Regions from separate parts of the Blautia sp. MB18-30 genome, predicted to be linked through region 2. Evidence: riboswitches for the same ligand, from Rfam matches in the RefSeq annotation. Region 2 holds a riboswitch; each other region holds the start of a gene.
What was found. A riboswitch is a leader RNA that binds a small molecule or an ion and turns the genes downstream of it on or off. The one in region 2 is predicted to bind cobalamin.
Positions count from the first base shown of each region.

Region 1: linked by a shared signal. The riboswitch ahead of NCY57_RS06410 (cysteine-rich small domain-containing protein) and the one ahead of NCY57_RS01925 (ABC transporter permease) in region 2 are both predicted to bind cobalamin.
Region 3: linked by a shared signal. The riboswitch ahead of NCY57_RS06475 (sirohydrochlorin cobaltochelatase) and the one ahead of NCY57_RS01925 (ABC transporter permease) in region 2 are both predicted to bind cobalamin.

Region 1 covers NZ_JAMOYY010000010.1:17,334-27,561, reverse strand. The annotation lists gene NCY57_RS06415 (C40 family peptidase) at 250-1,710, shown strand; cobalamin riboswitch at 1,942-2,111, shown strand; gene NCY57_RS06410 (cysteine-rich small domain-containing protein) at 2,380-2,667, shown strand; gene NCY57_RS06405 (phosphatase) at 2,774-3,490, opposite strand; gene NCY57_RS06400 (glycyl radical protein) at 3,845-6,370, shown strand; gene NCY57_RS06395 (glycyl-radical enzyme activating protein) at 6,382-7,173, shown strand; gene NCY57_RS06390 (class II aldolase/adducin family protein) at 7,360-8,247, shown strand; gene NCY57_RS06385 (aldehyde dehydrogenase family protein) at 8,280-9,668, shown strand; gene NCY57_RS06380 (zinc-binding dehydrogenase) at 9,687-10,228, shown strand, end outside.
Region 2 covers NZ_JAMOYY010000003.1:34,348-44,575, forward strand. The annotation lists gene nikC (nickel transporter permease) at 1-603, opposite strand, end outside; gene NCY57_RS01925 (ABC transporter permease) at 619-1,548, opposite strand; cobalamin riboswitch at 1,686-1,859, opposite strand; gene NCY57_RS01930 (MATE family efflux transporter) at 2,007-3,365, opposite strand; gene NCY57_RS01935 (ABC-2 transporter permease) at 3,521-4,195, opposite strand; gene NCY57_RS01940 (ABC transporter ATP-binding protein) at 4,192-5,040, opposite strand; gene NCY57_RS01945 (GntR family transcriptional regulator) at 5,043-5,417, opposite strand; partial or broken gene NCY57_RS01950 (methionine--tRNA ligase subunit beta) at 5,585-5,704, opposite strand; gene NCY57_RS01955 (PDDEXK nuclease domain-containing protein) at 5,752-6,870, opposite strand; gene NCY57_RS01960 (helix-turn-helix transcriptional regulator) at 6,902-7,885, opposite strand; gene NCY57_RS01965 (TfoX/Sxy family protein) at 7,924-8,244, opposite strand; gene NCY57_RS01970 (GyrI-like domain-containing protein) at 8,280-8,912, opposite strand; gene NCY57_RS01975 (TnsA endonuclease N-terminal domain-containing protein) at 8,963-10,228, opposite strand, start outside.
Region 3 covers NZ_JAMOYY010000010.1:34,436-44,663, forward strand. The annotation lists gene NCY57_RS06450 (DUF1002 domain-containing protein) at 1-1,222, opposite strand, end outside; gene NCY57_RS06455 (ABC transporter ATP-binding protein) at 1,468-2,571, opposite strand; gene NCY57_RS06460 (FecCD family ABC transporter permease) at 2,575-3,594, opposite strand; gene NCY57_RS06465 (ABC transporter substrate-binding protein) at 3,691-4,836, opposite strand; gene NCY57_RS06470 (hypothetical protein) at 4,833-5,732, opposite strand; gene NCY57_RS06475 (sirohydrochlorin cobaltochelatase) at 5,854-7,146, opposite strand; cobalamin riboswitch at 7,309-7,483, opposite strand; gene NCY57_RS06480 (NAD(P)/FAD-dependent oxidoreductase) at 7,803-9,182, opposite strand; gene NCY57_RS06485 (DNA internalization-related competence protein ComEC/Rec2) at 9,272-10,228, opposite strand, start outside.

The DNA.
Region 1 (10,228 bases), on a different contig from region 2:
ATAGCAATAAGAAACGTGAGAGGAGAACCTGAGATAACCCGGGTTCTCCTTTTTTAATGTCAAAATCATTAATAAATGTTACAAAGTTTTAAACTAATTAATAGAAAATCCTTGCAATCCAAATAACACTGTGTTAATATATAAAAAGATTGAAACAAGATATTGCAAAAGTATTACAAAGAAAACCAACGAAGCGGATGGTCAGATCCGCTGTATTAAATTAGAATCAGATTGCGAGGGTGAACAGTCATGAAGAAAAGGATATTATGTCTGACACTGGCGCTCATCATCAGCGGAGCACAGGTAGTCAGCGTAAGCGCAACAAGAGAAGATGAGGCAGCGCTTCAGCAGGAGATGGATGCGACCAACGAACAGCTGAATGCGACTTATTCCAGATTGGATGAGCTTTCCTCACAGAAGTCACAGATTGAAGGCGAGATTTCAACTCTTGATGCCAATCTTGTAAACGTGATGGTTTCGATCCAGACACTGGAGGGAGATATCTCCAATAAGGAAGCCGACATTGCATCTACACAGACCAACCTTGAGAAGGCCAAAAATGCCAAGCAGAAACAGTATGAGGCAATGAAGAAACGTATCCAGTATCTCTATGAGAAGGGTGGAGACGATGCATGGTTCCAGATGATGCTGAATGCAGAGAACCTGTCTGACCTTCTTACAAGAGCAGAGTACACACAGAAAACTTATGAGCAGGACCGTAAGAGTCTTGAAAAATATTCCAATACGATCCAGCAGGTGGCAAACCTGGAGGCACAGTACACACAGGAGAAGGCAGAGCTGGAGGGAATGAAGCAGGAATATGAGGCAGAGTCCCAGAACCTGCAGGCACAGCTGGATGAGAAGCGTGCCACATCCGCAGATTATGATAATGAGATTGCCTACGCACAGCAGCAGGCTACAGATTATGCCAACCTTCTTGCAGAGCAGACTGCAGAGCTTCAGAGATTAGAGGCTGAGCGTATTGCAGCAGAGGAAGAGGCAAGACGTCAGGCCGAGGCTGAAGCAGCAGCGAGAGCGCAGGCTGAGGCAGAAGAGGAAGCAAGACGCCAGGCAGAGCAGGAAGCACAGCAGGATGAGGCGGACGAGAGCGAAGACGGACAGTACGATGAGGACGGCGACGTGATCGAGAATGCAGATGAGGATACTGCTGAAGATGACACCGAGGCTGTGGATGAAGATGCAGACAATGGTGAGAATGATGATGCGTCCGAGGATACTGAGAATACAGAGGATAATGCAGACGCAGATTACGATAACAGCACAGATGCATCTGAAGAAAGTGCAGAGGACACATCTAATGAAGAGGACACATCCTCAGCCAGTGACAGTTCTTCTTACAGCAGTGGTTCCGGATCTTCTGTTGTGAATTATGCTACACAGTTTGTGGGGAATCCTTACGTATGGGGCGGAACAAGCCTTACCAATGGTGCAGACTGCTCCGGATTTGTACAGAGTGTCTATGCGAACTTCGGAGTCAGCCTTCCGAGAACCTCCTATGAGCAGCAGAATGCAGGTACAGAAGTATCCTACGCAGATGCACAGCCGGGAGATCTGATCTGCTATGGCGGGCACGTGGCTATTTACATGGGTAATGGCCAGATCGTTCATGCATCGAACTCTCAGGACGGGATCAAGATTAGCAATGATGCTACATACAGAACAATTGTATCTGTAAGACGTCTTGTATAATAAGAACGTACAACAGAAAATAAAAATACAGCAGCCCGACAGCAGTTTGTCGGGCTGTTTTTGACGGCAGGAAAAATATTGAAAACCCATGGAACGGAATGAACAGCAACAAAATATGCTCAAAAATGTATAAATTTTAAAAACAGTATTGACATATAATTAACAGGATGTTATTATGATGTCAGTATAATTCCATATTGAACATAGCAAGTGCTGAGGATAGCTGACAGTTATATATTGATTATCAGAAGTCCACAGAAAAGGGAATCAGGTGTGAAACCTGAGCGATCCGGTCACTGTAACGGAGGAGCGAATCTCATAGTCCATTGTACGTATGTATGAGAAGGAGAGAGGAGCCATGATCCCGGAGCCAGGAAACCTGCTTGTTATGGCGAGGTTAAACTTCCGTGTAAAGTGTAACAACCATTTCAGGGACTCCGCACCCCTGGGACGTTGTCTACTTTTTTACGAGAGTAGGCATTTTTTTATGGAATGCGCCTGTTCATATGAATTATACATGATTAAATGGCAGGCGATACTACTCCGGATACATTCGTTCCCTCCGCGCACTCATGAACGGATTATATTTCTACCCCGGGGTGGCATCGCTACCTCTTTTTTTATAGGAAAAAATTATGTGTGGTTATGTCAGGAGAGGAGAAAAGAGCCATGGAGAAACCATACTGGGAAGGCAAAGAATACTCTTACTTCAGCCACAAAAACTGTGAGTATTTTCCGTGCCATAAAGGAGCAAATCCGGAGAATTTTAATTGTCTGTTCTGCTATTGCCCTTTATATGCACTGGGAGATAAATGTGGTGGTAATTTCCGCTTTACGGAAAGCGGGATCAAAGATTGCACCGAATGCAAGCTTCCTCACAGAAGAGAAAATTTTGGATATGTTACAGGTAAATATAGCGAGCTTGCGGAAATTGTACGGAAGCAGCGGGAAAAATAAAAAACAGGCCAGTTCAGATACAGGAAAATGTATATTCCTGTGTTTGAACTGGCCTGTTTTGTTTTGGGGGACAATATCTGTTATCTGTCGGAAAAGATACAGAAGATCATTCTCTGGTTTGGAGAAAAACCTTGAGTCTGGGAATCTGGTTGTTGAGGATCAGCTGTTCCGGAAACATGGCCTGATGAACAAACTCAGCAGCACAGGTAAAATCTCCGATATGCTCCGGGCCATGGCTGTCACTGGAAAGAAGCAGCGGCAGATCATATTTGCGGCAACATCGAAGGATCTCGAAACAGTTTTCTCTTGTGTCGCCACGATAGCCATAAGGTGCAAGAGAAGCTTCGTTGATCTCAAAGATCGTGCCGGTTTCCCTGGCAGCCCTTGCAAGCGCATCATAATTAACCGGGTAATGAGTGTTATCACTATGTCCGAGGATCTTTACACAGGGGTTTTTCATTACATTGATAAAAGCTTCTGTGTTTTCGGCTCTGGTACCGCAGCGGTAATTCCAGGCATGCATGCTGGCAATGGCGTAATCAAGTTTACATAATAATTCCTGATCTAAATCTACCGTTCCGCTGCGGTCAAGGATATTCAGTTCAATTCCGTAGAGTAATTCTACACCGAAATGTTTTTTGGGAGAATAGGTAAGGCTGCGGAAATAGGAGGAAGTTCCGGCTGCCAGAGTGCCGGGACCGTGATCAGTGATCCCGAGAAGCCGGAGACCTTTCTCGGCAGCTGCGCGTGCCATGTTGGTGATGGTACATTCCGTGCCGTGACCACTGGCGATGGAGTGGGTATGCATATCAGAAAGATACATAAAAATACACCTCTTTTACTGTTTGAGAACATGTGACAGAGCGGAATACGAATGTCCACTTTGCATAAATTTTTTCTGAAAAACAAAGGAATTCCTATATAAATCCAAGTATGGCAGAGCAGAAAAACAAAGTCAATAGAGAAAAACATAAAAATACAAAAAACAAATAAAATCAACAGGGCGCAACCGATAAAAACCACAAAAACAGCTAGAAACACATGTTGGATTTCGTTGACATCGAAGTAGGGGTAAGGTATAATAAAACTACATGAGCACATAGCCGGACAGGAGCGGTTCTGGAAGCGTAGAGGCAGACAGATCATCAGAAACAACCGGTTATGAGAAAGGAGAATCATGGAGAAATTTCATATAGCAGATGTTCCGAAAACAGACAGGATCACACATCTTGTAGATAATCTTTATGCAAAGATGCCGGTGATCGAATCTGCCAGAGCAAAACTGATCACAGAGTCTTACAAAGCAACAGAAGACGAGCCGATCATCACCCGCAGAGCCAAGGCATTTGCCCACATCCTGCACAACATTCCGATCATCATCCGTGATGAGGAGCTGATCGTTGGAAGCAGCACTTTGGCGCCGAGAGGATGTCAGACGTTTCCGGAGTATTCTTTCCAGTGGCTGGAGGATGAGCTGGATACAGTGGCTACCAGAACAGCCGATCCATTTTATATTGCGGAGGAAACCAAGGCGGAGCTCCGTGAGGTACATAAATACTGGAAAGGCAAGACTACCAGTGAGCTTGCAACATCCTACATGGCACCGGAAGCGATTCTTGCCATTGACCACAATATTTTTACACCTGGAAACTATTTCTACAATGGTGTAGGACACGTAACCGTTAAATATGAAGAAGTTCTGGCGATCGGTTATGAAGGGATCATTGCCAAAGCTCAGAAGGAACTGGATGAGTGTAATGTAGGAGATGGTGATTACGCAAAGAAATCCCGTTTCCTGGAAGCAGTTATCATGAGCTGTCAGGCAGTTATTGACTATGCACATCGTTATGCCGAGCTCGCAGAGCAGATGGCATATCAGTGTCAGGATCCGACCAGAAAACAGGAACTCCTTCAGATCGCATCCAATTGTACACGCGTACCGGCGAAGGGCGCCCGTAACTTCTATGAGGCGTGCCAGTCTTTCTGGTTTGTACAGCAGCTGATCCAGATGGAAAGCAGCGGACATTCTATTTCTCCGGGACGTTTTGACCAGTATATGTATCCGTATTACAAGAGTGATATGGAAGCAGGCAATCTTACCAGAGAATTTGCCCAGGAACTGATGGACTGTATATGGGTAAAATTAAACGACCTGAATAAATGCCGTGATGCTGCATCTGCAGAAGGCTTTGCAGGCTACAGCCTTTTCCAGAACCTGATCGCAGGTGGTCAGAACAAGGATGGCGAGGATGTGACCAATGATCTCTCCTTTATGTGCATCCAGGCGTCTATGCATGTGCACCTTCCGGCACCGTCTCTTTCTGTAAGAGTATGGAACGGATCACCACATGAATTCCTGATCAAGGCTGCAGAGCTTACAAGAACAGGAATCGGACTTCCGGCTTATTACAATGATGAGGTTATCATTCCTGCACTGCAGAACCGCGGCCTTTCTCTTGCAGATGCCAGAGAATATAACATCATCGGCTGTGTAGAACCGCAGAAGGCAGGTAAGACAGAGGGCTGGCATGACGCTGCATTCTTTAACATGTGCCGTCCGCTGGAGATGGTTTTCTCTAATGGTATGGACAAAGGGGTACAGATCAGTGTCCAGACCGGCGATGTCACAGAGATGAAGAGCTTCGATGAGTTCTATGATGCATATAAGAAACAGATGGAATATTTCATTTCCCTGCTTGTAAATGCTGATAATGCCATTGATGTGGCACATGCGGAGAGATGTCCGCTTCCATTCCTTTCCTGTATGGTGGATGACTGCCTGAAACGAGGCAAATCCGTTCAGGAAGGCGGAGCTGTTTATAACTTTACAGGTCCTCAGGGATTTGGTATTGCAAACATGGCAGATTCTCTGTATGCGATCCGCAAACTTGTATATGAAGAAAAGAAGATGACCATGGAAGAGCTGAAGGAGGCTCTGGCATGGAACTACGGCAAGGGTATCGATGCACAGTCTGCAGCAGATATCACCACCATCGTTATGCAGAAGCTTCAGGAGAATGGCATCAGCGTAAATGAGCAGACCGCAACAGCTGTTATGACAGCAGCTCTCGGAACAGAGCCATCTCCGGAGAAGAAAGCAAGATTCGAAGAGATCCACAAGATGATCGAGGAGGTTCCGAAGTTTGGAAACGATATCCCGGATGTGGATTATTTTGCAAGAGATGTGGCTTATACTTACACCAAGCCGCTTCAGAAATATATGAACCCGAGAGGCGGACATTATCAGGCAGGACTTTATCCTGTATCTGCAAACGTTCCTCTTGGCGGACAGACCGGTGCAACACCGGATGGCCGTTACGCACATACTCCGGTAGCAGATGGTGTTTCCCCGTCAGCCGGTAAGGATGTGAAGGGACCGACAGCTGCGGCAACTTCTGTATCCCGCCTGGATCATTTTATCGTATCCAACGGAACACTGTTTAATCAGAAATTCCATCCGTCAGCACTTGCAGGAAGAGAAGGACTGGAGAAATTCGTAGCACTGATCCGCGGATACTTTGATCAGAAGGGTATGCATATGCAGTTTAACGTTGTTGACAGAGAAACACTTCTGGATGCACAGAAGCATCCGGAGAAGTACAAACATCTGGTTGTACGTGTTGCAGGCTACAGCGCATTGTTCACTACACTTTCCAGATCTCTGCAGGACGATATCATCAGACGTACTGAGCAGGGCTTCTAAAGGAGTAACGAATGGACTATTTGGATACAAAGGGCAGGATCTTTGATATTCAGAAATATTCAGTACACGATGGACCGGGTATCCGTACCATCGTGTTCCTGAAGGGCTGCGTTCTTCGCTGCCGCTGGTGCTGTAATCCGGAATCACAGGAATACCGGATCCAGAACATGAAGGTTCTGGGAGAAGATAAAGTGATCGGCCGCGACGTGACAGTTCGTGAGATGATCGAAGAGGTGGAAAAAGACCGTGCCTATTATTATCGTTCCGGAGGCGGGATCACCCTTTCCGGAGGGGAATGTATGTGTCAGGCGGACTTTTCCAGAGATCTTCTTCGCGCGGCAAAGGAGAGAGGGATCAACACAGCGGTAGAAAGTATGGCCTGTGCCCCATGGGAAAAGATCGAACAGGTACTTCCCTATCTGGATGTATATCTGATGGATATCAAGCATATGGATCAGGAAAAACATAAAGAATTCACAGGACGGGCCAACGGACTGATGCTGGAGAATGCAAGAAGGGTTGCGCTCTACGGAAAAACCAGACTGGTGATCCGCGTTCCGGTGATCCCCACATTTAATGATTCTGTGGAAGAGATCCAGGCGATCGCAAGATTTGCAGCATCCCTTCCGGGCGTAAACAAGATCCATCTTCTTCCGTACCACAGACTGGGGCAGGATAAATATGAAGGACTTGGCAGACCCTATTTAATGGAAGGAATCCTTCCGCCTACAGCAGAACATATGCAGATGCTAAAGAATGCAGTGCATGCGGTATGCAGCCTGGACTGCCAGATCGGCGGCTGAGAGATACAGGATTACAGAAAAAAGATCCTTTACAAACAGAAAATATAAAAAACAATAAAAACAACACAAAATACAACAAGAAACCAACATAAAACAACGGATTGTCCTTGACTTATTTTGTGGTATGGGGTAAAATGTTCTCAGAAACAAAATAGTGCAATCCAATGCTCAAGGAGGAAATTAAGCATGGTAAACGAGTTTGAAATCAAAAAACAGCTTTGTGACATCGGTAAGAGAATCTACAACCGTAACATGGTTGCAGCTAACGACGGAAACTTTTCTGTTAAGATAGCTGAGAATGAATATCTTTGCACACCAACTGGTGTATCCAAAGGATTCATGACACCAGAGTTCATCTGTAAAGTAGATGGCAAGGGTAATGTGATCCAGGCTAACCCGGGATTCAAACCATCATCTGAGATCAAGATGCATATGAGAGTATATGAGAAGAGACCGGACGTAGGATCTGTTGTACATGCTCATCCGATCTATGCAACATCTTTCGCAATCGCAGGTATTCCGCTTACACAGCCGATCATGCCGGAGGCAGTTATCGCTCTTGGATGCGTTCCGATCGCTGAGTATGGTACACCTTCCACAATGGAGATTCCGGACAACCTTGAGAAATACCTTCCATACTTTGATGCAGTACTTCTTGAGAACCACGGAGCACTTACATGGAGCACAGACCTTAACGCTGCATACATGAAGATGGAGTCTGTAGAGTTCTACGCACAGCTTCTGTATCAGACCAAGCTCCTTGGCGGACCGAAGGAATTCGACAAAGAGAACATCGAGAAACTCTATGCGATCCGTCGTAAATTTGGTATGCCTGGTAAACATCCGGCAAGCCTCTGCCTGAACAAAGACGGCAAGAACTGCCACAACTGCGGTGGTGCATGCCACAGTGAGGACTACAAACAGTTCCCAGGATATCAGTATGATTTCGTTGGAAAAGACTGCGGAACAAGCGCTGCTGATCCTCAGGGTGAGGCTCCGGCTGCTGCAAACAACGATGCAGAACTCGTTGCTCAGATCACAAAACAGGTTATGGCTCAGCTTGGCCTGAAATAATTTTTTGACGGAATATTAAGGAGGACAATCTCATGCCAATAAGTGAGAATATGGTACAGGAAATTGTACAGGAAGTTATGGCAAAGATGCAGATTGCAGATGCTCCGGCCGGAAAACATGGCGTTTTCAAGGATATGAATGATGCTATCGAAGCAGCCAAGAAGGCTCAGCTGGTAGTTAAGACAATGTCTATGGACCAGAGAGAAAAGATCATCACCTGCATCCGCAAGAAGATCAAAGAGAATGCGGAAGTACTGGCACGTATGGGTGTTGAGGAAACTGGTATGGGTAATGTAGGAGATAAGATCCTCAAACATCACCTGGTAGCAGATAAGACTCCTGGTACCGAAGACATCACAACAACTGCATGGTCCGGAGACAGAGGACTGACTCTGATCGAGATGGGACCGTTTGGCGTGATCGGTGCGATCACACCATGTACAAACCCGAGTGAAACAGTTCTCTGTAACACAATGGGCATGCTGGCAGGTGGAAATACAGTCGTATTCAACCCACATCCGGCAGCAGTTAAAACTTCTATTTACGCAATCAATCTTTTAAATGAGGCTTCCCTGGAATCAGGCGGCCCGGATAATATCGCTGTCACAGTTGAGAAACCAACTCTTGAGACCAGCAATATTATGATGAAACATAAAGATATCCATCTGATCGCAGCAACAGGCGGCCCTGGTGTTGTAACAGCAGTTCTTTCCTCCGGTAAGAGAGGAATCGGTGCAGGAGCAGGAAACCCGCCGGCACTGGTTGATGCTACTGCTGATATCCGTAAGGCAGCTCAGGATATCGTAAACGGATGTACATTCGATAACAACCTTCCATGTATCGCAGAGAAGGAAGTTGTTGCAGTATCTTCCGTAGTTGATGAGTTAATGCACTACATGCTTACAGAAAATGACTGCTACCTTGCATCTAAGGAAGAGCAGGATAAGCTTGTTGAAACTGTACTTGCAGGCGGCAAGCTGAACCGTAAATGTGTAGGACGTGATGCGAAGACACTTCTTTCCATGATCGGAGTTCAGGCACCGGCAAATACCCGCTGCATTATCTTCGAAGGACCGAAGGAACATCCGCTCATCACAACAGAGCTTATGATGCCAATCCTCGGAATCGTAAGAGCAAAGGATTTCGACGATGCTGTAGAGCAGGCTGTATGGCTTGAGCATGGCAACCGTCATTCCGCACATATTCATTCCAAGAATATTGATAACATTACAAAATATGCGAAAGCAATTGATACCGCAATCCTTGTAAAGAACGGCCCGTCCTATTCCGCACTTGGATTTGGCGGAGAAGGTTTCTGTACATTCACAATTGCAAGCCGTACCGGTGAGGGACTTACAAGCGCAAGCACATTCACAAAGAGAAGACGCTGCGTAATGACAGACAGCCTTTGCATTCGTTAATCAGGAGGAACAGAAACAATGGATATGAACAATGTAAATATCGAAGAAATCGTTAAACAGGTTCTCTCCGGCATGACAGGAAACGCTCCTGCAGCAGCTGCTGCAACAAGCGCTCCGGCTGCTCCGGCAGGAAACACAATTCCGAAAAAAGCAAGAGTAGCAATGATGACAGAGAAGAAACATTTTGAGCTTCAGGAGTATGATCTTCCGGAAGTTGGTGACGACGACATCCTCGTTAAAGTTGAGGGCTGCGGCGTCTGCGGAACAGATGCTCATGAGTACAAAAATGACCCGTTTGGTCTTATCCCAGTAGTTCTCGGACATGAGGGAACCGGTGAGATCGTAAAAATGGGTAAAAACGTTAAAGTTGATACAGCTGGTAAACCGGTTAAAGTCGGCGACAAGATCGTTACCTGTATGATCTTCAAAGATGATCCGGAAATCACAATGTTCGACCTTAACAAGAAGAACGTAGGCGGCGCTGACGTATATGGACTTCTTCCGGATGACGACGTTAAATTCAACGGCTGGTTCGCTGATTACATCTTCATCAGAGGCGG
Region 2 (10,228 bases):
TACATGCCTAAATATGATCCTTGCGTGGCCGCAGCCGCCGGCTTTTAGTGCGGTCATATAATTTTTATTTTTTTCCTGAAGTGTCAATGCTCGGGCAAGCCTTGCATATTCTGCCCAGGATACGACCGATAAGGACAGGATCAGATGAGCGCCGCTGGCTCCTACGGTTCCTGCAATGGCAAGTGCCACAATAAAGACCGGCATAGCCATAAATACATCAATGATCCTCATAATTATGGAATCGATTTTTCCACCTACATATCCGGCAAACAGTCCGATCGGCACCCCGACACATACGGTGATCAGAAGCACCGTAAAGCTATAGCTCAGTGAATACCGGCTGCCCCAGAGAAGTCTTGATAAAATACATCGTCCCAGCTGATCAGTACCTAAAGGATATGCCGCCGACGGATTCTTTAATTTTATCGAAACATCCACAAGCAGTGGATCATGCGGCGCCAGTACAGGTGCAAAAATAGCTGCCAATGCAAAAATTATGACCACCATCAATCCTATTTTTGTTTTCGGTGACCGGAATACCTGTTTCCAGTACAGATTCTGGATCATGCTTTTTTCTGTTTTCTGCTTTCTTCTGCTTCCCATTCTATGATCTCTCCTTTACTTTAACTGGATTCGCCGGTCAATCGCAGAATAGGCGATATCCACAAGAAAATTTAATACTACAATGCCAACAGCCAGAATAAAGATAAAACATTGCAGCACCGGAGTGTCTTTTGAGATCACGGATTTCAATGCCAGATTTCCGATTCCCTGAATTGAAAAAATACTTTCTATCACAGCTGAGCCACAGAAAAAACCGATCACAATTGATACCAGACGTGTAAGCACAGGAATCAGGATATTTTTCAGACCATGACGCAAAATTACATTTACAGATGACAATCCCTTAGCTCTGCTGGCACGTATGTAATCCTGCTTCAGCACCTGTATCATATTGGTACGGATCAATCTCGTCATAATTCCAAAGAAACTGATATCCATGGCAAATGCCGCAAGAATCGGGATGCCTCCGGCATCTCCTCCGATCACGGAAATCACTTTTAGCTTTACTCCAAATATATAGAGCAGCATCAGACCGATCCAGAAAGACGGCATAGATACACTGAGGGACGACAAAATGCGAATGACTTTATCCAGAACTCTGTTTTCATAAATTGCCGACAAAATTCCAAGAGGGACTGATACGATCATCAACAATAAAAACGAAGTAACTGCCAGTTTAAATGTCTGTGGAAAATATCTTTTTAATTCCTCAAAAGCCGGTTTTCTGGTAGAATATGATTTTCCAAAATCGCCATGAAGTGCCTGATCCAGCCATTTCCCGTATTGTACCAGCACCGGCTGATCCAGTCCTTCCTCATGCCGTACTTCTTCTACCTGCTCCGGTGACGGATGCTCATATTTTTTCTCCGCCAGCACTCTGGCAGCATCACCTGCCGATATAAAACTCAGCATAAAAATAATAAATGTAACCGCCAGCACTACCGGAATCATAAATATAAAACGCTTTGCAATTACTTTTCCCATCTTCATCTCTCCTCATTTTTTATCTGTTTATTGTTTTTAAAATAAAAAAAGCTGATATGATCCAGCATCATATCAGCACAAAAAACAAACCTCCACCTCAGGCAGAGCTTATTCCTTCTGTATCCCATCCGAATCAGAATTCTTCTGTCAAAAAGGCAAGTCTCCTGACTCCAGTTCTTCCTACTTACCATCTTCCCGGATCTCTCCAGTGATATTTTGGTTTTCGTCCCTGTCACAGTAGCGGTGGCTGTTCTGGCATTTCACCAGATTCCTTATTAAGTACTTTGTACACCCTTCTGACTATTCAATTTTCATAGTTGCAATGAATAAGTATTATAATATCATACTTTTCTTTTTATATAAATAGTTTTTTGTCAAATATAAAATATCTGAACATTTCATAGTGAAACCCGTATATTTTCTGCCTGTATTATTATAGATCCCTTAAGTAAATAACATTATGTATGAACGGTGACTTCTTTATATTTCCGTATAATGATCATATAACTTACGAATAATAAAACAGCTGCACTGCTCCATGCACAGATCTCTGCATAGTATATTCCATCTTCACCGATCAGTTTTGGCAGCAGCAGCGCAACACTGACACGCATTATAAATTCTGCAATGCCGCTGGCAAGCGGAATCAAAGTATTACCCAGGCCCTGGATAGCGGAACGATACACATACAGCAGATACAGCACCCACAAAAAGACAGCCATGATAAACAAATACTTATATGCTATATCCAATACCTGTCGGGTCTGATCCGGTTCACCGGATACAAACAGGGACAGTACATTACGTCCAAACAGTACCATCATGCCGGAAATGAAAGCCGAAGTGAGCACTGCCATATAAGTGCCGCTGCGCACGCCTTTTCGAATCCTCTGGTATTTTTTTGCACCAAGATTCTGGCCTACATAGGTTGTAATAGCATATCCATATGAAACGGCAGCCATCTCCAAAACCCCATACAGCTTGTTCGATGCCGTAAATCCCGCCACAAACAGAAAACCAAATCCATTGATCACATACTGTACCACAAGTCCTCCCACGGAGATGATCACATTCTGTATCGCAAGAGGAACCGCCAGTTCCAAAAGCCGCAGGCTCATAGAGGGCTGCCTGTAAAAGTCCTTCTTTTCCAGGCGGATATCCGGGATTTTACGTAATACGATCAAACAGTACAAGGCTGAAAATCCCTGTGCGATAACGGTCGCCACTGCTGCTCCGGCTATACCCCAGCCAAAAACCGCCACAAACAACAGATCCAGTCCCACATTGATCACTGCCGCCACTGTCATTGCGATCAACGGTGATCTGCTGTTTCCAAGTGCCCGAAGGATCGCTGCAAATATATTATAAGCAGCTATGATCGGGATTCCTGCAAAGATCAGCCGCAAATATAGCATTGTCAGATCAATGACATTATCCGGTGTCTGTAAAAATAAAAGAACATGATAAACTGTACCTTCACTTACTGCGAGTACGACCACAGACAGTAATGCTGTCATGATATAGCTTTTCGCTACTGCACATTTCAGATTTTCCTTTTCCCTTGCTCCATAATACTGAGATACAAGAATAGAAAAACCCTGTGTGATACCTGTCATGATCCCCAACACCAGCCATACCAGCCAATCTCCGGCACCTACTGCCGCCAGTGCTTCAACTCCTACCACTTGTCCGACGATCATGGTGTCTGCCATTGTATAAAACTGCTGAAAAATATTTCCAAGCATCATTGGTATGGCAAAAGTTATGATCAGTTTTCCGGGAGATCCGGCAGTCATATCTTTTTCATTAGTTCCCATAAGAATCTCCTTTTCTTTTCATCCTTGTCCGCTATTTTACAAGGGACTCTTACGAAACACAAGCCTATTTTTTCACAAAGTTTTTCTCATATTTTTGGTAGCTATTACATCTTTATAATCATTATTTTTAATGGATCATTTTTGCCACGCCTATCTTAAAACTCTTTCTTCTTCATGGCGCTCATACTATACTTATACGAAGCAAACCATATAAGCAGACTTAGCACAATGAGGGCAATCCCGATTTCAAAATCCCCGATTCCCCCTATCATATGCAGAATACTTTCTTTTAATCCCAAGTTAGTCTTCACAAAAGATCTAATTGTATAACAAATCGCAAAAATAATTAAAATTGCAATTGGCAGCACAATTCGCCCTTTCTCTCCTTCGAACCTTATCCTGATCGCGATCATAATTCCCGCAATTGCCTGAAACACAAAAAATGTGATCAACTCCATTGCCAGCATTTCCAGATCAAACACCTCTTCAGGATTTATGAGTACCATAATTCCTGCACAGATCATTCCAATGCACCATCCACATGCTGTCATGATAAAGGAAAAAATATATTTTTCTCTGACATATATTTTTTTATTTACAGGTAAAGAAAATAAATATGTGTAACCATGGCCATTTTCATCATAACTGATCGTATTACCTGAATATATCGCCAGAACAGATGGGATATACATTGCAATGAAAGCAGCTGCCGTTTTTCCTGTAAGTATAAAAAACAATGCTACAAACACTAACACCAAAAAAAGATTACCACCCTGTCGAAAAAACAATCGAAAATCCTTTTCCAAAAGCCCTCTGATTCCTTTCATCATCTTTCGCCCCCTGTCAACATCAGGATCACCTGATCGAGTGATCCGCTCTCTACTACGATTTCCGGATAATTTTCTATATAATACTGCTTCTCGTTCGTCAGACAGGCAACTCCAAAAAACTCTTTTTTCTCTTTCAAAAGATACCTTTTATCCACTGCCTGATATTGTTCCTCACTGACCTTCAACACTGCATATTTTTCAAGAATCGTATCCATCGCTTCATGAAGTATGATCTTTCCTTTATGTATCACATAAATGTCATCACACAGATGTTCTAAGTCCGAAGAAATATGTGAACTGATCAGGATACTTCTCTCCGGCTCTTCTTCCATATACTCTCTTAAAATATCCAGCATCCTTTCTCTCGCTCCGACATCAAGCCCTGCTGTCGGCTCATCCAGCATCAGGAATTCTGCCTGATGTGTCAATGCAATGATCAGATTCAGCTTTGCTTTCATTCCTGTTGAGTACTCTTTTATAAATTTATCCAACGGAATCTGATATTCTTCACACATCTGATGAAATTTTTCTGCTTCAAACTTTGGATACAATTTGGCAAGGACTGCCTCAACATCTTTCCCTTTCAAGTATCCACTGAATCCGGTTTCTGCCAGGACAACTCCCAGCTCTTCTTTCTCTTTTTCACTTAACTCTTCCGGTATTTTTCCCAGGATCTTTATCTCACCGGCATCATAAGAAATGAGTCCGAGCACTGCCTTGAACAAAGTACTCTTACCGGCTCCGTTCTCTCCAACCAGACCGGTGATTCTTCCTTTTTCTACATTTAACGAACAGTCTAACTGAAATTCACCGTAGCTTTTCTTTACTCCTTTGATCTCCAACATAATCATTCATCCTCCATGATGAGTTCAAACAACGAACGGATCTCTTCCTCCTTCATTCCGCAGCGCCTTCCCTTCTGAATTGCTGCTTCCAGATCCGCCTCAACCTCTTTCCTGCGCTCTTCTTCCATCAGCTGTGTATTCGAAGCCGCTACATACGTTCCTTTCCCATGAACTGTGACTGTCATGCCCTCTGCTTCCAGATTGTCATATGCTTTCTTCACAGTAAGTGCACTGATCTTCAGTTCCTTTGCCATTGTTCTCACGGACGGCAATATATCATTTTCTTTTAACTCTCCGGAGATGATCTGCGCCTTGATCTGCTCCATGATCTGCTCATAAATTGGTACCATCGATGTATTATTGATTATAATCTTCATATGTTCCCTCCTGTTGTAAACAGTATATAACAGTGTAATACTGTTGTCAACTGTTATATACTGTTTTGCAGTAGTTGACTGCCGGGATATATTTTTTAGCACGAAAAAAGCACCTCTCGGTTTTCTGATTATTAACTCTGAGAAGTGCTCTTGTTTTATATCTAATTTTAGTACAGCTTTGCACCTGCCGGGATTCTGTCATCTACCATCAGAAGGTTCAGTCCTTCATGACCATCTTCCTCAGGTACTGCTGAGATCAGCATACCCTCGGAATCGATTCCCATCATGAAGAAATTCATTCTGATCAAATACTCTTATTTTATTTCTTTTTAACTCATTCAATGTTAAAAGTATAGTTTTTGTTTCTGTCTTCATTATCCTGCTGCTGAAGATAAAACATTGCCTTTTGAGTTTCAATCTCCGCTTTCAGTTCTTCTTTTGTCGGCAGGTATAATTTGTACTTGGAAGCAAATAATTGTTCATTGCCATGCATAACAGAATAACGGGCAATATCATCATCTGTATCGGAACAAAGAACAATACCGATTGTTGGGTTATCGCCCTCACTACGTTTCAATTCATCATACATACGGATATACATATCCATCTGTCCTACATCTTGATGTGTTATCTTTTCTGTTTTCAGGTCGATGAGGACAAAGCATTTCAGTATGTAATTGTAAAACACAAGGTCGATATAATAGTCCTGTTTCTCCGTATGGATATGCTGCTGCCTTGCCACAAAAGCATATCCCTTTCCAAGCTCCATCAAAAATTTCTGCAAATTGGAAAGAATACTTTTCTCAAGGTCACTCTCTGTAAAATCTGTATTCTGCGAAAAGCCTAAAAACTCCGCAACTACCGGATTCTTGATAAACTCCAACTTATCATTCTGATACGGTGCAGTCAGTTCCTTCATTTCACTTTCTACAAGCTCTTTTTTCTGAGTTTTGAGCATACGGTAATAATACTGAGAAGAAATATTCCTCTGCAAAGTACGGACACTCCAAGTCTGTTTTGCGGCTTCTTTCTCATACCAGTCGCGAGCTGCCTTCTCTTTAACCTGTAATAATGTTGCATAATGCGACCAAGACAGTAACCCAACAGATTTTCCAGACGATGTCTGGAAAATTTCAGGATAGGTCTTATAGAAAGAATAAAAGCTATATAGATTCGACTTTGTATAACCTTTTCCATATTCAGCCGATAATTCTTTTGCTAACTTTTTTATAATTTCAGCTCCATATTTTGCCCTATCCTCGCCCTGCAATTCTTCACTTGCGATTCTATAACCAAGAAGCCAATTTCTCTGTATAAGCGTTGTATTGACCGCCCGATATGCTGCTTTTTGTGAGGACTCGATAATCCCACACATATCTTTTAAAATGTCATCGGTTTTAACAAAATTATCCATAAAATTATTTTGACCGATTTTTTCCAATTTATTCTCCATAGCCATTGCTCCTTTGGATTTCATTTTCAAATTATTCGCTTTCCTGCATATCCTCATCAGCTTTTGCAATCATCTGTCTGTACTGTTCCTTCACACTTTCCGGTGCAAGTATCTGTACCTTGCCATTAAAGCCAAACACCCAACCGAAAAAGGTGGGACTAGCTGATACTTCGGTCTGTACTCTGAAAGACGTCATATCATACGCAAGGGTTGTCACATCCTCTCCGAAGCGGTCAACCATTGTTTTCATCAGACTGTTATCACACCGTAAATCCACAAGAACTTTCTCGCCTGAGAACATAAAGAACACTTCCTTTGTGTAATTCTCAATATCAAAATCATCAGGCATAGGAATAATGTCTTTATCCAATATCTCCGGCTTGGAAGCAATACGGTCTACCCTGAAATTGATAACCTTGCTTTTCTTCTCTGAATATCCGAGAACATAATAATAGTCCCCACACCAGAGAAGTTTATACGGACTGAGCTTATACACTTCGCCCTTGTTCTTCAGAACCTTTTTCTTTAATCCGGTATAATCATAATACTGGAAAGAAATCTGCTTACCTGCATTGATGGCATCATTTATAGCGTCGATGATATAATATATCTGCTCATTATCCGGCTTAATTCGATTGACCACATAGTTATTACGTTTCAGCTTTGCCACCTGTCCCGGACTGGTCATCGTATGTATCTTCTCAATCAGGGTTTCGCTTTTCTTCTTTGTAATGAACTTCGATGACTCTACTGCATCTATCAGCAGTTTCAGTTCCGGCAATTCAAACTTACGACTGGCTACAAAGTATTTGCTCTGAGTAGAATGGATAGTAACAATGTCCATCCCAAACTCCTGAAGTGCTGCAATGTCTTTTGTGACTGTAGTTCTATGTGCAGATATTCCGTACTCATCATTCAATATATTGATTAACTGTGTTGTGGAAAGAGGATTTTCTTCATCGGTTCTTTCCAGTAAAATCTTTTGTAAATATAAAATCCTTGGCTTTGTTTCCATAATTTTTATATACCTATCGCTCCATCAATAGTATCTGTCTACTTTTTCTTTTTAATCTTAGGTGCTGGCAATTCATCGTACATTGCATTAAATAGTCCTGTTAAAAATTTCTTATTATCCACATCTTCTACAAGCAGCATTTCCCTTGCCCCATCATACGGCAATTCATAAGTAGCTGTCGGCATATATGAAATTGCTGATTTTATCGGTTTTACAAGTAATCTGTCATCATAAATTCCGCCGACAATTTTACCACGATAATAAATAATATATTCGCCCATCATCGCACGGTAAGTAATCTCGTCCAATTCTGCCAACTGCTCTAATACAAATTCCAAATATTCTTTACTTGATGCCATTAGTTGTCCTCTGACCTAATTTCATTTTACTCAATTTATGCTTTCTTTATCGGGTGTCTTATTACCGTTTTGCATTTCTCCGGTGCAACTTTTCTTGGGTCTGATAAATAAATTTCGTGATGGCGTCGCTCATCAGTAAAATCATTTACATAACCGTTTTCTTCAAGATATTTATCCATCATTGCCACAGTTGCAGGTTCATCATCAAAAGCTCCTATATGCATTATCTGTACGCACAAACCTTCGTCAATACTCAAGAACTCTGCACCAGAGCAATCCATCTTTTTCTTTTTTGAAGCAGTTTCCACCGCCCAATCAAAATCTTTCTTTGTAATAAAATCAGGCAGACGAATAACAGAAATCCAGTTGAAAGCTGATTTATCAGTATAATCTATACTTTCAACATTGTCCTGCCACCAAAAGCCCTCAAGCGGCGGTACAACATATTCAAAAAATCCTTCTATTTTGTAATCCGTCTTATAGCTCATCTTGAGAGTATATGCAACAGCATACAAAACACCAATAGCAGTTTTATATTCTCCGCCTTCTTCATTAGGATTTCCTTTACCTCTTACCGCTATATAATTTGCCTTTGGAATTGTCACAATCTGCGGCTTATTCTTCGGCATATAGAACTCTTTATATTCTTTCTTAAAATCGAATGCCATTCGTCATTTCCTCCATAATCAGTTTATATGCTTCTTAAACTTGAATAAATCTATATGTCGATACTTGTCTGTTGAACTGCTAAAGTTGGTTCTAAAACATTTGATTTCATGAGCGTACTTCCTGCATACATTAAATAATGGACACCACTTGCAACTGCCATTTCCTCTGCTGCCGCTTTTTTGGCAAGTACAACTTCATCATCTATCTTATTATCTCCTTTTACCTCTATCAGTTGATATGAACCATCTTCCATAAGAGCGAGAAAATCAGGATAGTACTTTCTCAATCGCTTTGACTCAGGGTCATAATATTGCACTGACAAATCACCTTGATTGGAAGTAAACATACCTGTAAAATAAATTTCCTTAACCTTATTACTTGAAATATACTGTAAAAAGCATTCTTTCTCTGGTTTAGAGTCGAAACAATATGTATCTGCATGGAAACTCTTTGCTTCTTCCTTTGGTGTGAAATTATTATGTCCTTTGGTAATTACAAGCTCATCATTGGCTGAAAACTCATAGTATCCTGAATCTTTTGGTTCCCTAAGAAGAACCATATCAACATCTTCACTTTTCTGTGTACTCTTAACCTCATAAAGTGTATGAAAAATTTCAGGTATTATCACATCTTCCAAAATCTCATTATGACGATTAACTGCTGCAACAATATTACCTGAACCGTCCACGGACTCACGCAATATCTTAGCAATCGTAAGGCAAGAAATATTCATATACCGTGAAATTTCTGCCGTCAAAGAAAATTCGCTAAATCGCTCTTGCTCTTTCATAGAGTCAATATTCGTTTCCTTTTCAGATAATCCTAATCGCAAACTTCCTTTTTCATACATCTTAGCTTCATATTTTGACTCGTCCAATTCTGCCAAATGGAAATCAATAGGTACAGAATATTCCTTTTCGATGAGAGAATATTCGTGCCACAACCTTTTCATCTTAATACTTCTTGGCGGCGGTAAAACACGAACCTTATACACTTTTTTATTTGTATTTGGGGATTTACCAAAATCTGAAATCTCCATATTATAATTTTTGCGAAGTTCATCATCGAGCGTGTCGTAATTCTCTTTTGACAAGAAAATTGTAGCTTTTAACTGTTCCTTTGTAAGCTGTCTCAAGCAACGCATTGTAGCCTGTAAAACAAATACTTTTGATTTTGGACTTCTAAATAAAGCAATTCCAAGCAGTGAACGACAATTCCAACCTTCTCGCCCCTTTTCGACAAGGATAATAAATTGCTTTTTACTTCCCTCAGTACCAATAACATCAAGGTTGTTAAAATTCTTAATATCCTCATC
Region 3 (10,228 bases), on a different contig from region 2:
CTGAGCCCTCTGTACTTTCTGAAGATTCTGTATCTTCTGTTGCCTCCGGGATTCCGGTCTCATCGGATGCAGCCTCATCAGAAGCGCTTTCATCTGTGCTGTTCTCGTCAGAAGCACTTTCGTCTGTACTGCTCTCGTCGGATGCACTATCCTCTGTACTGCTCTCATCAGAGGTACTTTCGTCTGTGCTGCTTTCGTCCGAGCTTTCCTCATTGCTATAGGTTCCGTCGTCGGTAGCATCCGGGATTCCGGTCTCATTGCTTGTATCCTGAGAATCTGCTCCTGTTTCTTCCTCAAGACCCGGATCCTCTGTGGAGCTCTGGATCACATCGTCACCAAGAATGCTGTCATTTACATTGTTGACGATATCATCAGAAGAATCTGCATCCACATCTACGGTTTCATCACTGCTCTCGCCATCCAGCGTATCATCAGAGGAAGAAGTCTGGCCTGTGGTATTGGCATCTACCTGCTCCAGTGTTTCCTTCACATCATCATAATTGTAATCCTGCTGTGAGATCTGCTTCAGAAGAGACACGATCCTGTCAATATCGTCCTGGCTTACGGAAATATTGTTCTGCTCAGCCACATTGATGACAATATTCTGAATCTCATCTGCATTCTGTACTCCGTTCTGGATCACATCCATCTTGGACTGGTTTACAACTGTTGTCGCCTCATTTTTACCAACCTTATCTGCAAGCTCACCGGTGGTTACGATCTCCTGGTTGGCAAGCTTCGTCTTGGTCTCATCCAGCTTCTCTCCACTGGCCTTCTCATATGCCATCTGGATGCCGGTAAGTGCACCTGTTCCGGATACTTCCATCGGGCAGGCAGCAACTACTTCACAGTTCTTCACACCGGATGTGGAAAGTGTCGTTGCGATCATATTACCTGTCACCCAGTTCAGATTTGCTGTGCGGACCTTGATCCCGCCGGACTGTGTAGGCTTCACATAGGCACAGCTCAAAGTTCTGGAACCGATCTGTGACTGTGGTGCGATATTATCCAGGTGTTTATGCTCATCCTCATTTGTAATGGTCATCACCTGCACCTGATCGGAACTTACATTAAAATATTTCATCATTGTCTGCTTCTGGGCATCCGTAAGATCTGCTCCAAGTGTTACTACCTTCGAGGCATCTGCAAATACGGGATTTACACTTCCTGCCACAAGGCATGCACTGCAGAGCAGAGCTGCGATCATGTTTCTTTTTTTCATTGATCTTCCCTCCATATATTTTTTCGGATCGATTGTATCTACTTAACTTTTGCGGTGTAAAGCGGACATTCCTCTTCGTTACTTACATCTCCACGAATGCGAGCGCTTCACGATCTGTCGTTCTTGTCATATTATAACACAGCTGCTGAAATATTTGTAATTTATATTATATAAAAAACGCTGCCGGAAATTATATTACTCATTTCTGACAGCGTTTTATTGCTTTTCTCATTTTCCCAGAGAACTTATCTGATCTGGTTTAATTTTCCGGTTTCTTTTGCTTTTTTCAACAATTCCCGGTTTTTTTCATTCATGATACCAAAATCCTTCAGCGGACAGTACACTTTTTCACATTTTCCCAGGAACTCCAGTGCTTCTTCAAAGGCAGACTCCGAAATGCATTCAAAAGGCTTCTCCGTGATCACTTTTGCAGCCAGTTCTTTTGCCACCTGATAATCCGCATCATTGGTATGGAGAACTCCGGTCACAAAAGGAATCCCCTGTCGCTGCAGCTTCCGATATACCGGAATCCCGCTTCCATTTCCTCCGATCACAAACACCTCCGGTTTTCCGGCCGGAGGTTCCATTTCCACGCAGCCGAATTCTGCATTATAGCTTCCACGGGTGATGCCATAAAGCTTCCGAATATAATCGGAAGTAAAGATTTCCTCCGGTGCACCATATTTCTCAATGTGATCTCCATGAACACAGATCACCTGGTCAGAAATCTTCTGGGCAAGATCCAGCTCATGAAGGGACATGATCACCGTCATCTGTTTTTCCAATACCATCTTCTTCAAAATGGCAAGAAGCTCCAGCTTATGCCGGATATCCAGGAAGGAGGTCGGTTCATCCAGGATAATGATCTCCGGTTCCTGGCAGATGGCGCGTGCCAGAAGGATACGCTGTCTCTGTCCGTCACTGATGGCTGTAAAATCCCGATCCTTCAGATCCCAGGCGTGAACCATCTCCATGGCACTTTTAACTTTTTCCTTGTCCTCTGCGGAAAGGATCCCGAGAGTTCCGGTATAGGGATATCGTCCGGTGGATACCACATCCTCACAGGTCATAAGCTCCGGTCGCATGCGCTCGGTAAGTACTACAGCCAGTTTTTTTGACACTTCCCTGTTGGTCATCCGGCTCATCTGTTCCTGTTCCAGATATACCGTTCCGCTGATCAGGGAAAGCTGTCTTGTGATACTCTTCAAAATAGTAGATTTTCCGGCACCGTTGGGACCGATCAGTGTCAGGATCTCTCCTTTATTCAGCTGAATATTGATCTCTTTGATCAGCGGTTTTCCATCATAGCCTACGGTCAGCTGATCTGTATAAAAAAAATATGATTTCATCGTTTATATCCTCTGCTGTCTGCGAATCATGATATAGATAACTACCGGTGCTCCGAAAACTGCTGTCACAGAACTGATGCTCAGCTCCGTCGGTGCAAATACAGTTCTTGCGATCAGGTCACAGAACAGGCAGAACACTGCACCGCCCAGAAAACAGGCCGGGATCACAAGCAGGGGTTTGGCAGTCTTCAGGAGACTTTTTGCAATATGAGGCACAGCGATCCCCACGAAGGAGATCGGCCCTGCAAAAGCGGTCACACAGGCAGAAAGAATACTGGAAAGCAGGATCAGAAGTATCCGGAAAGCCTTGATATTAACTCCCATATTCTGCGCGTAAGTCTCCCCCAGCTGATAGGCGCTGATCGGTTTTGACATAAAAAATACGATCACCATAGTAAGAAGTACCACAACAGCCATAGTCTGCACATTTCCCCAGGTCATACCGGAAAAGCTTCCCAATGACCAATTGTGAAGATTGACTATGTTGGAATCATCTGCAAAGGTCACCACAAAGTCTGTGATGGCCGAACAGATATAGCCGATCATAACACCACTGATGACCAGCATGGACATATTGTGGACTTTTTTTGCCACAAGGAGCACAAAGCCCATGGAGATCATTGAGCCTGCAAAAGCAGCCAGGATCATGGCACCGGAACCGATGGACACCGATCTGCTTAAAAAAAAGATCATCAGAAGCGCCACGATCAGCTTGGCACCGGAAGAGATTCCCAGTACAAAGGGTCCCGCGATAGGATTGTTAAAAAAGGTCTGCAGCAAAAATCCGGAAACAGAAAGTGCTCCGCCAAGGATGATAACTGCCAGTATCCTGGGAAGACGGATCTCCCAGACGATATTATAAGAAGTTTCATCTCCCTGATGCCGGAATATGATATTCAGGATCTCCTTCACAGAGAGGTGGATACTTCCTGAATTTACATTCCATATAAATAAAAAGATCAAAAGTACCGCAAGGATCACAAAAGAGATCCCGTATCGGACTGCGCGTTTTCTGTCATTCATTTTTCTGGTACACTCCTCTTCTGTTTTGTTATCCTGTCCTTTCGTTTCCTGCTCACAGGTGGAAACCGGCAAAGGAGTTAAAGCGAACACTGGAATTTATTTTAGTTTATGCATATAGGTCAGCTCATCCAGAGAATCATCGTCTGTAGTCAGCATGGTGTGGATATCCTCAATCATGGTTCCAAGTCCGGTGGTTTCCTGGAAGAGATTTTTGCCTGTGCACCAGACATTTCCGTTCTTCACTGCCTTGAAATCTGCAAGAAGCTTACTTTTGGAAAGAAGCTCATCAATGGTCTTAAGTTCCCCGTCAATCGTACTGTTATAGATGATATAGTCTGCATCCTTCGCCTTGGCATAAAACTCTTCCATCTGCATATTCATGGTGGAAAGAGCATTGTCATTTACTCCCGTATCCTCCGGAACATAATTTCCTCCTGCGAGAGAGATCATTTCCGAAACATAGTCGCCACTTTTTCTTATATTTACCGCACCTACGGAGTTGATATAAAAGAACGCTACGGTCTTGTCTGTTTTATCTGCTGTGAGAACCTTATCCAGCTTGTCCGTCTGCTCTTTGAAAACCTTTTCTGCTACATCTTCTTTTCCCAGAAGAACTGCGTAAAGCTTCATCCACTCGGTCCTTCCAAGAGGATGACTCTCATAGCTGGAACGCTCTACCATTACAGGGATCCCGAACTGCTCCAGCTTCTCCTGTACCTCCGGATTGTGATGGATCATGGTGGATTCAATGGCAAGGTCACAGCCCTCGTTCAGGATCAGCTCGTAATCCGGAGCACTGTACTTGCCGGCATAAATCATCTTTTTCTGTTCCATGGCGTCCTTTGCTTCCTGGATATACCATCCGTCTTCCTTGGTTCCGGAAAGCTTGATGCTGTCAATCCCGTCGATAGCGCGGAAAAGATCCATGGCCGAGGTTGCTACCAGATAGATATTGTTTATGGGCTGCTGCAGAACCGCAATGTCAGGATCCAGCCCCTCCGGTGCTTTCTTGCCTTCGGGAACTACAAGAAACTGTCCTTCCTGATCAATGGTGAGCAGCGCATAGCCATCGTTGTAGTAATCCACATTAAATTCCTTTGCGTAGGAAAGATCCATACTGTGGTCAAAGGTAAGGCCTGGAATATCCGCAGGCTTATGTTCTGTCTCTGCTGCCTGCACTGCAAAAGCACACCCCAGGATCAGGGTCAGCGTCAGAAATATGTATGAAATTATTTTTTTCATTTTTCTTCCTTTTTCATGCTCGAAGAATCAAAATTCAGGGTATACTCAATCTCGTGAGGAGTACTCATGGCTACAGTATCTGCAGTCACTTCCATTTCTGCGTCAAAGACTGTGACCGGGATCTCAAATGTGGAGTTTCCGTCTTTGTTCACCGGCTCATATTTTTCGCCGTCCACGATCATGTAATCATAATTCGGACTGCTCCAGATGATGGTTGCCGTAGCTTCTTTGTCCTTGATCTCTACTTTAGCTGGAGATTCTACAGATGCTCTTCCTGTTCCGCCTGTAAGGGTTACATCCGTCTCATAGGTTCCGTCCTCCAGCTTCAGCTCTTCCGGTTTTTTCCCTTCGGATTTTTTGTCGTCAGAGGTTTTTACAGGATTCTTTACGCTGACTTTATGGTCGTACCATTTGCCTTTTTCTCCCAGGAGCGCCACGTTAAATTCCTCACCAATGGCCGGTACCGGGATATCAAATCCGTAAACCTCCTCTGTATAACCATCGCTGTACTTCACTGTATCTGTGGTCGGCTCAATGATCTCTGCTCCGTCCTTCTGGGCATCCTCGGCAGTTCCCGCAAACAGGTTAACGATCTTCTTGGAAACCAGACTTACGTGGATGGTCATTTTGCCATCTTTGACCGTGAGCTCTCCTTTTTTGTCATTGGCCTCATTTACATGAAACATGCTGCTGTCTGTACCAAACTCTGCTGTATAAACGCCATCTTCCAGGGTATCTGCTTTGGCTGCATCTGTATCCTTTTCTTCGGAAGCTTCTGCTTCCTCACCGGACTCTGTTTTTGTTTCATCTGTTTTTGCCATCGCAGGCACAGAGCCCAGCACCAGGACTGATGCACTTGCCATTGCAAGAATTAAGTTTACATAGCGTTTTTTCATGATAATCTTCTCCCTTCCATAGATACAGCAATCTGCCCGGAAAACAGTCTTCCTGATCTTTCCGGGCAGTTACATTGATTTCTTATAGGTATCTGAACTCACTCAGATATTTTTATATTTATTATTCTGCGGACTCCTCAGCAGAATCAGCCTCTGTATCTGCTGCTGCATCAGAATCTGCGGACTCCTCAGTGCTTCCCAGAGAATCGATGGCTGCCTTTGTATGCTCTACATAAAGCTTCTCAACTGCTTCGATTCTTCCAAGACCCTCGATCTGGCAGTCAACCTTATCGAAGTTTCCGGATGCTACAAACTGGCTCTTCCAGGAATCCTCCTCATCACCGGCCATATCGTTATTTGCATGGTCTCCGGCAACAACCATCAGCGGACGAAGAACAACGTTCTTGTATCCTGCTTCTTTTACCTTCTCGATAACCTTGTCGCAGGCTGTATCTTCCGGCTTACCCTCTACAGTACCGATGAATGCGTTCTTCAATCCAAGGTTTTCCATCTGTGTCTGCATCTGATCGTATGTAACGTTAGCTGTATGAGATGTTCCATGTCCCATGAATACGAATGCTGTGCCAGCCTCAGCTGCTGCATCCATGCTGTCAAATCCGGCCTCTTTGCAAGCCGTATCTGTGATCGCCTGAGCAACGGCTTTCTTGTCATCATTGATCACAGTTGCATCGTCTCCAACCTCACCGAGCATTGGCTCTGCGATAGCTACAGACTCGAATTTATCTTTATAGCCATTGATCGCTTCTGTCATCTCATCGTACTCAGCACCATGCATCAGATGGGTAGGCTGTACAACCAGATTCTTAACACCATTCTCTACTGCACGGTCAAGAGCCTGCTGCATGTTATCGATCACTTCATCATCTCTTGCCTCTACATGGTTGATGATGATCTGTGCTGTAAATGCTCTTCTTACAGACCAGTCCGGATAAGCTTCTGCAAGAGCATCCTCGATTCCCTTGACATCCTCTGCACGGCTGTCATTGAAGGAAGTACCAAAGCTTACAACAAGAAGTTCATTCTCACCGATCTCATCCTGGTTACGCGGATCGTCCTTGGAAGCATCTCCTGTGTCACGTCCGAAATAATCCGGATCTGCATTCTCACCCTCTACCAGTTCTTTCTGAGCATCTGTCAGAGCATCCCATGCTTCTTTGGCTGCCTTGCAGTCCTCATCTGTTGTGTCGTTTCTTTCCTGTACATAGATCTTGTCGATCAGAGCTGCTACATTATCTGCTGCTTCCTGATCTGCATCAGAAGCCTCTGTGGTATCAGCTGCCTCAGCGTTCTCTTCTGTAGCAGAATCCTCTGCTGCCATTGCTGTTGTAGCCGCACCCATAGAGCATGTCATGGAAACTGCGAGCATCAGAGCTAACATTGTTTTTCTTTTCATTTCTCATTGTCCTCTTTTCATGTATTTCCAGAATACTGATATGTACAAAAAAGCAGCAGCTCTCTGCGGCCGCCTGCTCACACATGATTCTCTGCGCAATACAAATACATAAAAAGAAGTTCTGTATTGTTATGGAGAATACCGATTCGTAAACCGCGAATCCCTGGATCTCACAATAAGGCAGTTCTCCTGACTTGGTTCCACGCTGCTTTCCCTTCCCGGTCTCCCAGTGGTTATAAAAGCAGCTCCCCTTTCACAGTGACGGTATCGTTCCGGATTCTCACCGGATTCTCTTTTGCACATCCGACTGGATGCAACCTTATCATTATAACATTTGCACATATTTTCTTTTACCTGGTTATCTAACTTTTACCACAAACTCACAAATTTGTCAAGATTGATGTCAGACGATTCACGGTTTTCTGTGATCTTCGCTCACAAAAAACACCTCACGAAATATTACCAGTGAACAGTAACCGGTTTTCTCCCTGTATCTGTCAGTTATTATCAGAATACTTTCTCCAATATTCATGCATATCCTGCATAAAAAACAGCCCCTTTCTGTCATCACCCTGATATCAGAAAAGGACTGTCTTACACTGGATATTCGCAATCCGCTTCGCTACTTGCTCATAACAGATAAACTGCTCTGCAGTTTATCTGTTAAAATACTCCTGCTCCAGGTATCTGGCTACGTAGATTCCGCTGGCAGATGCATGGGACAGAGAATGGGTCACGCCGCTACAGTCTCCGATAACAAAGAGACCCTTGTGGCAGGTTTCCAGATTTTCGTCGATCTCGACCTCCATGTTGTAGAATTTAACCTCAACGCCATAAAGCAAAGTATCATCATCTGCGGTTCCCGGTGCGATCTTATCCAGAGCATAGATCATCTCGATGATGCCATCCAGGATACGTTTCGGCATAACAAGACTTAAATCTCCCGGTGTCGCAGAAAGTGTAGGTGTTACGAAACTTTCCTCAATACGGGCTTTTGTGCTTCGTCTTCCGCGGATCAGATCTCCAAACCGCTGTACCATAACACCACCGCCAAGCATATTGGAAAGTCTTGCAATGCTCTCACCGTATCCGTTGCTGTCATGGAACGGCTCTGAGAAATGCTTGGATACCAGAAGGGCAAAGTTTGTATTGTTGGTATGCTTTGCCGGATCTTCGTAGCTGTGACCGTTTACTGTGATGATACCGTTGGTATTTTCATTCACGACAACACCTCGCGGGTTCATGCAGAAGGTACGGACCATATCCTCAAACTTCTCAGTTCTGTAAACGATCTTGCTCTCATAAAGCTCATCTGTCAGACGGCTGAAAACCTCTGCCGGAAGCTCCACACGGACTCCAATGTCCACACGGTTGGAAAGAGTCGGGATCTTAAGCTCTGTACATACCGTCTCCATCCATTTACTTCCGCTTCGTCCTGCGGAGATGATACAGTAAGTTCCCTCGTAACGCTCATCTCCTACAAAAACTGCATAACCGTCTTCAGTTTTTTCTACTTTGTCAACAGATGCGTCAAAATAGAAGTCCACATGGTCTTTCATTTTTTCATAGAGGTTCTGAAGCACCACATAGTTGATATCTGTTCCCAGATGGCGGACTGATGCATCCAAAAGATGCAGGCCGTTCTGAAGGCAGAGCTTACGGATCTCGCTGTTTGTGGTAGAATAAAGTTTGGTTCCCTCACCGCCATGCATCAGGTTCAGTTTATCTACATATTCCATCAGCTCTGTGGCTGTATCCTTGCCGATATGCTGGTACAGAGTTCCGCCAAACTGATTGGTGATATTATATTTTCCGTCGGAGAAAGCGCCTGCACCGCCAAATCCCTTCATGATCGCACAGGTTTTGCAGTGGATACAGGATTTTACTTTCTTTCCGTCGATGGGACATTTTCTTTTTTCCAGAGGATGACCAGCTTCAAAAACCGCGATCTTTTTCTCCGGATCATTATTCATCAGTTCATAGGCCGCAAAGATTCCACCGGGACCTGCTCCTACGATCAGTACATCATATTTCATAAATAAAAACTCCTTATCTTGTATTGCACATTTTCAGTACTTTGTTTTTGCATAAACCCTGTCTATTCTACAACAAGTGTGTTCAAAAGTCACCTGTTTTTTCGGAACCTTCCGATCTTAAGCTTTTTTCCATCTGTTTCCACGGTAATAGCACCGTTTTTCATGGTGTATTCCACCTGACTTCCGGCCGCTTTAAGCCGCTCTACGGTTTCCGGTGACGGATGTCCGTAGGTGTTAGTGAGCGAACAGGAAATGATCGCCACTTCCGGCTTTATTTTCTCAAGAAATGCTTCTGTGGTAGAATAACGGGAACCGTGATGTCCCACCTTCAGACAGTCAACATCCTCAAGCCCCCCGGCTGCCAGAAGCTTTTTCTCCGTATCTGCACCGATATCTCCGGTAAAAAGCATCTGAAAATCTCCAAAAGACAACTCCATCACCATAGCTTCCTCATTCACATCTTTTCCTGTGGCATCTTTCTCCGGCCACAGAACAGAAAAAGATACTTTGCCGCAAGGCAGCTCATCCCCTTTTCCTGCTGTCATGACCTTAACTCCGGCTGTTTTTGCTACCTCTGCAAGCTCCCTCCACGCATCTGGTCTTTCCGCCCAGGCAGGCAGGATCAGATATCCGGCCCGGATGGTTGTAAGACCTTTTCCCATATATTCCAGAAGCTCCTTCACACCGTTGATGTGATCCTGATCTGTATGGGAAATAAAAATCCCATCCAGCCAGGAAATCCCCTGACTTTTCAATGCCGGCAAAAGGCAGTATCTTCCAAGCTCCGACTGGCTGCTGCTTCCTCCGTCGATCAGAAAATGGTGATCCTCCGGAGTCTCCACAAGGATACCGTCACCTTGTCCTACATCCAGGCAGATCACCTTCAGACTTCCTGTTGGATGATATCCCAGTATCAGGATTCCGACTGCCAGAAAAATACCGGCTGTTATCCGGATAGCATGTAGCTTCCGGCAACCTGCTTCCGCCCGCTCCTCTGATAACTCCGTTTCCTCACTGACTGCTTTTTTCTTCCGGAGCTGTTCTTT